Regions from separate parts of the Pseudogulbenkiania sp. FW507-F1 genome, predicted to be linked through region 1. Evidence: predicted binding sites of a transcription regulator. Region 1 holds the regulator's gene; the other holds the start of a gene.

Region 1 (5,105 bases):
GCACCATATCGATGCGGACGCTACCACCGGCGCGCTCGACAGCCTGAGCAAGCTCACGCCGCATCACGGCCTGGTGCAGCAGTTGTTTGCCGCCGGGCGCGAGCGGGCGCAGGCCTGGCTGCAAGAGCACGGTGCGGAAGTCGGGAGAAAAAGCACGATGCGGCTGTGGCGGCGCATCGGCTGACACGGGGCGACGTCGTCGCGGCGCAACGAAGAGCCGCGGCAAGAGCGCGCCACGACCGCAAGGCGGCCGTGGCGGGAAGGGAAAGGATCAGATGGTGCGCGAGTAGCGCGCCTTGGTCTGGCGCTCGCGCAGGTGGCGGTCGAAAGCCATGGCGATGTTGCGGATCAGGAAGCGGCCTTTGGGCTCAACCATCAGGAAGTCGCCGTCGAAAGTGAGCAGGCCCTGCTGCTGGAACTCGCGGATGGCCGGCATCTCGGCGGCAAAGTACTCGGCGAAGTTGATGCCGTGCACCTGCTCGATGGCTTCCACCGACAGCGCGAAGCGGCACATCAGCGCCTGGATGATGGAGCGGCGCAGGATGTCGTCGCCGTCCAGCACCATGCCGCGCAGCACCGGCAGGCGGTTTTCGTCGAGTGCGGCGTAGTAGCTCTCGAGATCCTTCTCGTTCTGGCTGTAACAGGGGCCGACCTTGCCGATGGAGGACACGCCGAAGCCGATCATGTCGCAGTCGGCGTGCGTGGAGTAGCCCTGGAAATTGCGCTGCAGCCGGCCCTGGCGCAGCGCCACGGTGAGGTCGTCCTCCGGCTTGGCGAAGTGGTCCATGCCGATGAACACGTAGCCGGCGGCGGCCAGCTGTTCCACCGAGTGCTGCAGGATGTCGAGCTTGACCGGCGGCAGCGGCAGGTCGGCCTCGTTGATGCGCCGCTGCGGCATGAACACCGTCGGCAGATGGGCGTAGTTATAGAGCGCGATGCGGTCCGGCCCCATGGCGATGACCTTGTCGACCGTGGCCGCCACCGACTCCTGGGTCTGCAGCGGCAGGCCGTAGATCAGATCGACGCTTACCGAGCGGAAGCCGGCCTCGCGCGCGGCGTCGATCACCACGCGCGTCTCTTCTTCGCTCTGGATGCGGTTGACCGCCTGCTGCACGCGCGGCTCGAAATCCTGCACCCCGACACTCATCCGGTTGAAGCCCAGGCGCGCCAGATGCAGCACGGTGTCGCGCGTCACCTTGCGCGGATCTATCTCAATGGAATATTCTCCCTCCGCCAAGAATTCGAAGCGGGTCCGGAGTATCCCCATCAGCCGTTCCAGCTGTTCATCCGACAGGAAGGTCGGGGTGCCACCGCCGAAGTGCAGCTGGATCACTTTTTCGCGCTGCCCCAGCACGTCGGCCACCAGGCCGACTTCCTTCTCCAGGTAATCGAGGTAGCGGTCGGCGCGGCTCTTGTCCTTGGTGATGATCTTGTTGCAGCCGCAGTAATAGCACACGGTATTGCAGAACGGCAGATGCACGTAGAGCGAGATCGGACGGCTGTTGGCGCCGATCTTGCGCTGCTGCAGCCAGTGACGGTAGTCCTTGGCGCTGAAGTCGTCGGTGAAGCGGTCTGCGGTCGGGTACGAGGTATAACGCGGGCCGGCGCCGTCGAGACGGGCAATCAGGGCGCGGTCGAACTCGCAACGTGTGGGCGAAAACGGTGGGTGGGTGGTGTTCATGATGTCTCGCGATGGAAAAACCAGTGGTGGACTGGTAAATTTGCGGCAAACCTCCCAGAAACGCTTTGACCGACATCAAGGCCCAACGCTTTGACCAACATCAAGGCTTACTTAACAGAAGCGGACATGCCGCATGACTGACTCGACTGTTGTTCCCCTGCAAGCCCTCAAGGTCTCCTGCTCCAACTGCACGCTGCGCGAATTGTGTCTGCCCCTGGGTCTGAACCGTGAGGAAATGACGCGACTGGATGCGGTGATCCGCCAGAGCCGGCGCCTGAAACGTGGCGAAGCGCTGTTTCGCAACGGCGAGGGCTTCAAGTCACTGTACGCGGTACGTACCGGTTTCTTCAAGACCTGCATCTCCAGCCAGGACGGGCGCGAGCAGGTCACCGGCTTTCACATGTCGGGCGAACTGATGGGACTGGACGGGATTTCGGCCAACGTGCACGGCTGCAACGCCGTCGCGCTGGAAGACAGCGAGGTGTGCGAGCTGCCGTTCAGCCGCATGCAGAACCTGGCGCTGGAGATTCCCTCGCTGCAACACCACTTCTACCGGCTGATGAGCCGCGAGATCGTGCGCGATCACAACGTGATGATGCTGCTGGGCAATATGAAGGCGGAGGAACGGCTGGCCGCCTTCCTCATCAACCTGTCGCAGCGCCTGACGGTACGCGGTTTCGCCGCCAACGACTTCATCCTGCGCATGAGCCGCGAGGAGATCGGCAGCTTCCTGGGGCTCAAGCTGGAGACGGTGAGCCGCACCCTGTCCAAGTTCCAGCAGCAGGGCTGGATCGCGGTGGACCACAAGCACATCCAGCTGGAGCAGCCCGAGCAGCTCAAGCAGTTGGTCGCCGGCTGCGCCAACGCCCACCCGACGCCGAACCACTGAGAACCTGTTTACGATCTCGCGAGCTAGAGCGAGACAAGGCAAAAACAGCTGAGGATGCGGAGTTTACAAGTAGTAAATGAGCATTCCAAAGTCGTTTTTAACGCCGTATCGCCGAAGCGCAGCAGATCGTAAACAGGTTCTGAGCCCTTCCGCGCCCCCGCGGTCCTAGCGTCAGCGGGCGGCCCACCGGCCACCGCGGCATGAATGGCGTTCAGCGCCCCCCGCTTCCCGCCTTGCCATTGGTCAGTTCCTGCACCGTGTCGAGCAACTCGGCCAGTCGCGCCGGCGGCGGCCAGTTCGGCGGGCAGACAAAACCGCGCGCCACTTCCTCCCAGTCCCCGCCCCCCAACGGCAAGACCTCGGCCACCAGCTGTGGCGCCTCTGCCGCCGCCAGGTGGCGGCGCAGCGCGTCCTCGTCCAGCGTCTCGGCCTCGTCCACCCGCGCCGGCGCCAGCCAGCGCAAGCGCGGCAGCCACACCCAGCGCGACGCCAGCGAGCGCCGCGGCCACGGCGCCAGCAGCGGGCGCGCCCAGCCGGTGAGGAGGTCGGGGGCCAGCGGCGGCTCGAGCAGCACGGCATGGGGATAGAACAGCCAGCCCGCCAGCCTGGCCGCGGTGCGGCAGCCGACGAAGCCGGGCGGCAACAAGGGTTGCGCCGCCGCGTGGCGCGACAGCGCGAGCTGATCCTGCAACTTGGCCGCCTTCAGCGCCCAGGCATCGCGCAGGCTGGGGCCGACCAGGGTATGGCGCCCTTCGCCCAGCATCAGGTAGAACTTGCTGGCGGTTTCGAGGTGCCACGGCTCGCCGTCGATGCGCAGCAGGAAGTCGAATTCGCCAATGGTGCGCAGCTCGCCATTCTGCACCTGCAGATTGGCCGCCACGCACTCGATGTGCGGCGCGAGCTCGAACCAGAACGCCAGCAGGTTTTCGGCGTAGCGACCAAGGCGGGTGGTGGGACGGGCGGCGAGCCAGGCCACTAGCGCCGCCGGGGCGCGGTCGAGTTCGGCCAACAGTCCCGGTCCGGCGTCGCCCAGCAGGCGCTCGGGCAGAATGTCGGCGCCGGTCAGCCACGGCGCCGGCGCCGTCAGTAGAAAGGCCAGGTCGCGCACCGCCGGGTGCGCGTAGGGCAGGTAGAAAGTGCTACTGCTGGCGGCGGCCGTCATCGCGCTGGGCCACGCGCTGCACCTGCTTGAGGAAGCCGCGCAGGATGTCGATTTCCTCGCGCAGCAGGTTGGCGCGGTTGAACAGGGTACGCAGGCGGCGCATCAGGCGCTCGCCGTTGCGCCGCTCGTAGTAGCCGATATCGGCCAGGGTCTGGTCGAGGTGGCCGCAGAAGCCCTCCACCTCGTCGCGCGTCGCGCTCTCCCCTTCCGGACGCAGGTAATCGACGTCGACGCCGGTGTGGCTGAACAGCTCGTAGGTCATCACCTGTACCGCCATCGCCAGGTTGAGCGAGAAATACTCGGGGTTGCCGGGAATGGTCACCAGCCGGTTGCACAGCTCGACCTCGTCGATCGACAGGCCGAAGGTCTCGTTGCCGAACACCAGCGCCACTTGTTCGCCGTCGCGCGCGCGCGCCACCAGCTCCGGCGTGGTTTCGCGCGGAGTGGAGAGCGGCGTGGTCAGCTCGCGGCGGCGGCTGGTCAGGGCGCAGGCCACGGTGACGCCGGACAAGGCTTCGGCCAACGTGTCGACCACCACCGCCTGCTGCAACAGGTCGACCGCGCCGGAGGCCAGCGTGTCGGCCTCGGGGCTGGGGAAGGTCTTGGGCTCGACCAGGTAGAGCCGCGACAGCCCCATGGTCTTCATCGCCCGCGCCGCCGATCCGATATTGCCCGGATGGCTGGGGCGCGCCAGCACCACACGAATGTTCTTCAAAAAATCAGGGACTTCGGGTTTCTTCATTCGCCATTTCGCATTAAAATAGACGGCTTATCAAAAGCCCGTCCATGAGCCGGGTTTTTTCGTTCCTTAACCCAGATTGTTTCCTACTACGATTTTCCCTACCGGGAAGGCCGGGGTAGTTGTCTTTACTAGAGGCCGTCAATGCATCCCATGCTCAACGTCGCGGTGAAAGCCGCCCGTCGCGCCGCCAGCGTCATCCAGCGCGCGTCGCACAACGTCGACACCATCCGCGTCGAGAAGAAGCAGCACAACGATTTCGTCTCCGAAATCGACCGCGCCGCCGAAGAGGCCATCATCTCGACCATTCTCGACGCCTACCCCAAGCATGGGATTCTAGCAGAAGAGTCCGGCGCCCAAGGCCTGGGCAACGCCGAGTTCGAGTGGATCATCGACCCGCTCGACGGCACCACCAACTTCCTGCACGGCCACCCGCAATACTCGGTGTCGATCGCCCTGATGCACAAGGGTCAAATCCAGCAGGCCGTAGTGTATGACCCCAACCGCAACGACCTGTTCACCGCCTCGCGCGGCGTCGGCGCCTTCCTCAACGACCGCCGCATCCGCGTTTCCAAGCGCATTGCCATGAACGAATGCGTGATCGCCACCGGCTTCCCGGTGACCGACCAGAGCT
Region 2 (5,105 bases), on a different contig from region 1:
GATTCCGACCTACAACATCACCAAGGATTTCGACTGGTACGGCGAGAACACCGATCTGCTGTTCGCGATGACCGCCAAGTACGGCCTGCCCTACTTCCAGAACTTCGTGAACTCCGACCTTGAGCCGCACATGGTGCGCAGCATGTGCTGCCGCCTGCAGCTCGACCTGCGCGAACTGTTGAAGCGCGGCAACGGCCTGTTCGGCAGCGCCGAGCAGACCGGCTCGGTGGGCGTGGTGACGCTCAACTGCGCGCGCCTGGGCTACCGCTTCAAGGACGACCTGCCCGGCCTGCTGGCGGAAACCGACCGCCTGATGGCGCTGGCGCGCGACACACTGGAGGAGAAGCGCCGCGTGGTGCAGGGCCTGATCGACGAGGGCCTCTACCCCTACACCAAGCGCTTCCTGGGCTCGCTGCGCAACCACTTCAGCACGGTGGGGGTGAACGGCATCAACGAGATGATCCGCAACTTCACCGCCGACCGTGACGACATCACCAGCGCCTGGGGGCACGATTTCGCCTGCCGCTACCTCGACCACATCCGCGAGCAGATGCTGGCGTTCCAGGAACAGACCGGCCATCTCTACAACCTGGAGGCGACGCCGGCGGAAGGCACCACCTACCGCTTCGCCAAGGAAGACCGCAAACGCTTTGCCGACATCCTGCAGGCCGGCACGGCCGAGCAGCCCTACTACACCAACTCCAGCCAGCTACCGGTGGGCTTCACCGACGACCCGTTCGAAGCGCTGACGCGCCAGGAGGCGCTGCAGCGCAAGTACACCGGCGGCACCGTGCTGCACCTCTACATGAGCGAGGCGGTGTCGAGCCCGGAGGCCTGCCGCCAACTGGTGAAACGGGCGCTGGCGGGGTTCCGCCTGCCCTACATCACCATCACGCCGACCTTCTCGATCTGCCCGAAACACGGCTACCTGTCGGGCCACCACGAGTTCTGCCCGCGCTGCGACGCGGAGCTGCTGGCGGAGAAGCGGCGCAGGCAGGGTTAAAGCACCATGCCCCCGGCTTCGGCCAACCTTTTGACTCTTTTAGAAAGGCAACACCATGAGCAATCTGTCCGAACAACGCCATCTCGACACCGTGCTGGACAACAGCGAACGCACCCGTTGTGAAGTGTGGACCCGCGTGATGGGCTACCACCGTCCGGTGGCGGCGTTCAACATCGGCAAGCAGGGCGAGTTCAACGAACGCCTGCACTTCGATGAGCGTGAAGCCGGCTGAGGCGGCGCGCATCGGCGGACTGGAACCGTTCTCGTCCTGCGACTGGCCGGGCAAGCTCACGGCGGTGGTGTTCCTCGCCGGCTGCCCCTGGCGCTGCGGCTACTGCCACAACCCGCAGCTATGGCGGCGCCGCGACGGCAAGACCGACTGGCCGGCGCTGCGCGAGTGGCTGGCGAGCCGCCGCGGCCTGCTCGACGGCGTGGTGTTCTCGGGCGGCGAGCCGCTGGCCGAGGCGGCGCTGCCGGCGCTGCTGGCCGAGGTGCGCGCACTCGGCTTCGCCACCGGGCTGCACAGCGGCGGGGCGTATCCGGCCAGGTTGGCCGAAGCGCTGCCGCTGCTCGACTGGGTCGGCTTCGACGTGAAAACGGAGTGGGCCGGCTACGATGCGCTCACCGGCGTGCCCGGCAGCGGCCGCGCCGCGCGCCGCAGCCTCGAGCTGCTGCTGGCCAGCGGCGTCGCCTACGAGTGCCGCACCTCGATCCACCCGCACTGGCACGATGAAACGGTGCTGGCCCGGCTCGCCGACGAGCTGGCGACGCACGGCGTGCGCCACTACCGTTGGCAGGCGATCCGCCCGCCCGCGCCGCTGCCGACACCATGGCCCGCCGGCTGGCCCGGCAATCACCATGACATCGCGCTGCGCTTTGCCGATTTCACCTTCCGCCAGCATTGAAACCGGGGAGAACACGGCGGGGCCGGGTCTTCCTTGACTCCGATCAAAGCCCTGCCACCCCGCCTCCCTACAATGTGAGCCTTTCCCCGCAGCCAGAACCCACCCACCATGACCCACCCGTTTTCCCCCCTCGTGATCCGCGGCCGTAGCCTCCTGCCCATCGTGCAGGGCGGCATGGGTGTCGGCGTCTCGGCCAAGAGCCTGGCCGGCGCCGTGGCCCGTGCCGGCGGCGTCGGCACCATCGCCAGCGTCGACCTGCGCCACCTGCACCCCGACCTGATGGCACAGAGCGAACGCGCCGGCGGCGCCGACGAACTCAACCGCCTCAACCTGATCGCGCTCGACCGCGAGGTGAAGGGCGCCCTGGCCAACGCCGACGGCCAGGGCCTGGTCGCCGTCAACGTGATGAAGGCGGTCGACGCCCATGCCGACTACGTGCGCCAGGCTTGCGAGTCGGGTGCGCACGCGGTGGTGATGGGCGCCGGCCTGCCGCTCGATCTGCCGGAGATGACCGCCGCGCATCCGGACGTGGCGCTGATCCCGATCCTGTCCGAGGCACGCGGCATCGGCATCGTGCTCAAGCGCTGGATGAAGAAGAACCGCCTGCCCGACGCCATCGTCATCGAACATCCCAAACATGCCGGCGGCCACCTCGGCGCGGCGCGTCTCGACGACATCGCCGACGCCAAGTTCGACTTCAAGCGGGTGCTGGACGAGACCTTCGCGCTGTTCCAGTCGCTGGGACTTGAGCGCGAGCAGATTCCGCTCATCGTCGCCGGCGGCGTCAACAGCCACGAGAAGGTACAGACCTACCTCAACGACTACGGCGCCGCAGCGGTGCAGATCGGCACCGCCTTCGCCGTGACCGAGGAAGGCGACGCCCACCCGCAGTTCAAGCAGACCCTGGCCGGCGCCCGCGCCGAGGACATCGTCGAATTCGTCAGCGTGGCCGGGCTGCCGGCGCGCGGGGTGCTGACGCCGTGGCTGAAGAGCTACCTCAAGCGCCTCGACAAGTTGCAGGCCAACGCCAAGGCCGACCCGCGCCGCTGCACCCAGGCGCTCAACTGCCTGTCGGTGTGCGGCCTGCGCGACGGGCTCGCCAAGGTCGGGCAGTTCTGCATCGACCTCAAGCTCGCCGCCGCCTTCCGCGGCGAGGTGAGCAAGGGGCTGTTCTTCCGCGGCGCCGAGCCGCTGCCGTTCGGCGACGCCATCAAGAGCGTGCAGGAGACCATCCATTACTTCCTGCACGGCGAGAAGCCGGCCGGTCTGGCGCCGGCCTGAGAACCTGTTCAGGATCTGTCGCGAGCGGCCCTCAGCGGGATGAAGAGCAGCACAGGAACCGGAATGGACATGGAGTCCATGAGGATTCCCGATCGCTGAGCGAATCCCTGCGTGCCAATCTTCGATTGGCTCAGCGATAGATTCGCACGCAGAGCGCATGAGTCCCGATCAGGGATCGCGCAGCAAGATCATGGCCAGGTTCTGAACGTCCGCGTCGCCTGCGACCAAAGCCCCGGCTGCCCTCGGCCGGGGCTTTTTGTTACAGTGATGTTCACTATCGCGTTTTCTGCCCTGCCATGACAGCCTTTACCAGTTGCAACCCCGCCAACGGCGAGGTGGTGTTCACCCGTCCCGCCTGGCCCGAAGACAAACTCGCCGACGCCGTCGCCCGGCTCAAGCGCGCGCAGCACCCCTGGGCACGCCTCAGCGTCGCCCAGCGCGCCGAATGGCTGCTGAAGCTGGCCGACGCCCTCACCGCCGAGCGCGTGGCGCTGGCCGACCTGGTGACGCTGGAAGTCGGCAAGCTCACCGCCGAATGCCTGGCCGAAATCGACAAATCGGTGCAGCTGATCCGCTACTACGCCGAGCTGGCGCCGGGGCTGTTGGCCGCCAAGACCATCCCGACCCAGGCCAGCCACAGCGGCGTGGCGTTCGAGCCCTTGGGCCTGGTGCTGGCGGTGATGCCGTGGAACTACCCGATCTGGCAGGTGCTGCGCTTCGCCGTGCCGGCGCTGATGGCCGGCAACGCCTGCCTGGTGAAGCCGGCGCCGTCGGTGCCGCAAAGCACGCAGAAGCTGCTCGACATCGTCGCTTCGGCCAACCTCGCCGTGCTGGACGCGGCCTGGATCGAGCACGACCAGGTCGAGGACGCCATCAAGGCCGCCGACGCGGTGGCGTTCACCGGGTCCACCAATACCGGCCGCGTCATCGCCAGCCTGGCCGGGCGCCACCTCAAGAAGACCGTGCTGGAGCTGGGCGGCAGCAACCCCTTCATCGTGCTGGCCGACGCCGACATCGAGACCGCGGCGCGCGAAGCCTGCCACTCGCGCTTCCGCGACGCCGGCCAGAGCTGCAACGCCGCCAAGCGCATGATCGTGGTGCCCGAGATCGCCGACGCCTTCGTCGACGCCTTCCTCGCCGAAGCCGGCCGCCAGATTCCCGGCGACCCGCGCCATCGGGCCACCACGCTGGCGCCGCTGACGCGCGCCGACCTGCGCGAGGCGCTGCACGCCCAGGTGCTGGACGCCACCGCCAACGGCGCCACCCTGCTCTGCGGCGGCCAGATGCCGCACGGCGCCGGCTTCTACTACCCGGCCACCGTGCTCGACCACGTCAACCCGGCCTGCCGCGTCTACCACGAGGAAGTGTTCGGCCCGGTGGCCAGCCTCCTGCGCGCGCGCGACGAGGCCGACGCCATCCGCTTGGCCAACGACACCCCGTTCGGCCTCGGCGCCTCGATCTACACCGCCGACACCGAACGCGGCTGGGCGCTGGCGCGCGACATCGAGGCCGGCAGCGTCTACCTCAACCGCCACACCAGCTCCGACCTGCGGCTGCCGTTCGGCGGCGTCAAGGCCTCCGGCTACGGCCGCGAGCTGTCGGAATTCGGGCTCTACGAGTTCGTCAACGTCAAGACCTACTGGCAGAAGTGACGCCGGCGGGCACGTCATCCACCCACCGCACGGCGAACACCCCGCCGCCCTTTCGAACGGACCCCGATGAGCACCCTTACCCTGTACGGCAACCGCTTTTCCGGCCATAGCTACAAAGTCCGCCTGGCACTGATGCTGGGCGACGTCTCGCACGAATACCGCCACGTCGACCTGGCCGCGTCGCGCGCCGAGCGGCCGGACGACTTCCGCGCCGCCAGCCGCTGGGACGAGGTGCCGGCGCTGGTAGTGGACGGGGTGCCGATG

Evidence for each region. Region 1 encodes FNR, which switches genes on or off when oxygen is low (the NO sensors DNR and NnrR bind a similar motif). Its sites were predicted from a motif close to TTGATNNNNATCAA; they were not measured.
Region 2: the regulator FNR is predicted to act here: its motif matches at 1,942-1,955, upstream of AC3WG5_RS00975 (NAD(P)H-dependent flavin oxidoreductase).

What each region holds. Positions count from the first base shown of each region.
Region 1 covers NZ_JBYSWM010000007.1:154,954-160,058, forward strand. The annotation lists gene AC3WG5_RS06725 (patatin-like phospholipase family protein) at 1-184, shown strand, start outside; gene hemN (oxygen-independent coproporphyrinogen III oxidase) at 272-1,681, opposite strand; gene fnr (fumarate/nitrate reduction transcriptional regulator Fnr) at 1,815-2,570, shown strand; gene AC3WG5_RS06740 (DUF1853 family protein) at 2,782-3,732, opposite strand; gene AC3WG5_RS06745 (RNA methyltransferase) at 3,710-4,474, opposite strand; gene AC3WG5_RS06750 (inositol monophosphatase family protein) at 4,616-5,105, shown strand, end outside.
Region 2 covers NZ_JBYSWM010000001.1:205,311-210,415, forward strand. The annotation lists gene AC3WG5_RS00960 (ribonucleoside triphosphate reductase) at 1-1,003, shown strand, start outside; gene nrdD (anaerobic ribonucleoside-triphosphate reductase) at 1,059-1,235, shown strand; gene AC3WG5_RS00970 (anaerobic ribonucleoside-triphosphate reductase activating protein) at 1,216-1,908, shown strand; gene AC3WG5_RS00975 (NAD(P)H-dependent flavin oxidoreductase) at 2,017-3,189, shown strand; gene AC3WG5_RS00980 (aldehyde dehydrogenase family protein) at 3,486-4,841, shown strand; gene AC3WG5_RS00985 (glutathione S-transferase family protein) at 4,908-5,105, shown strand, end outside.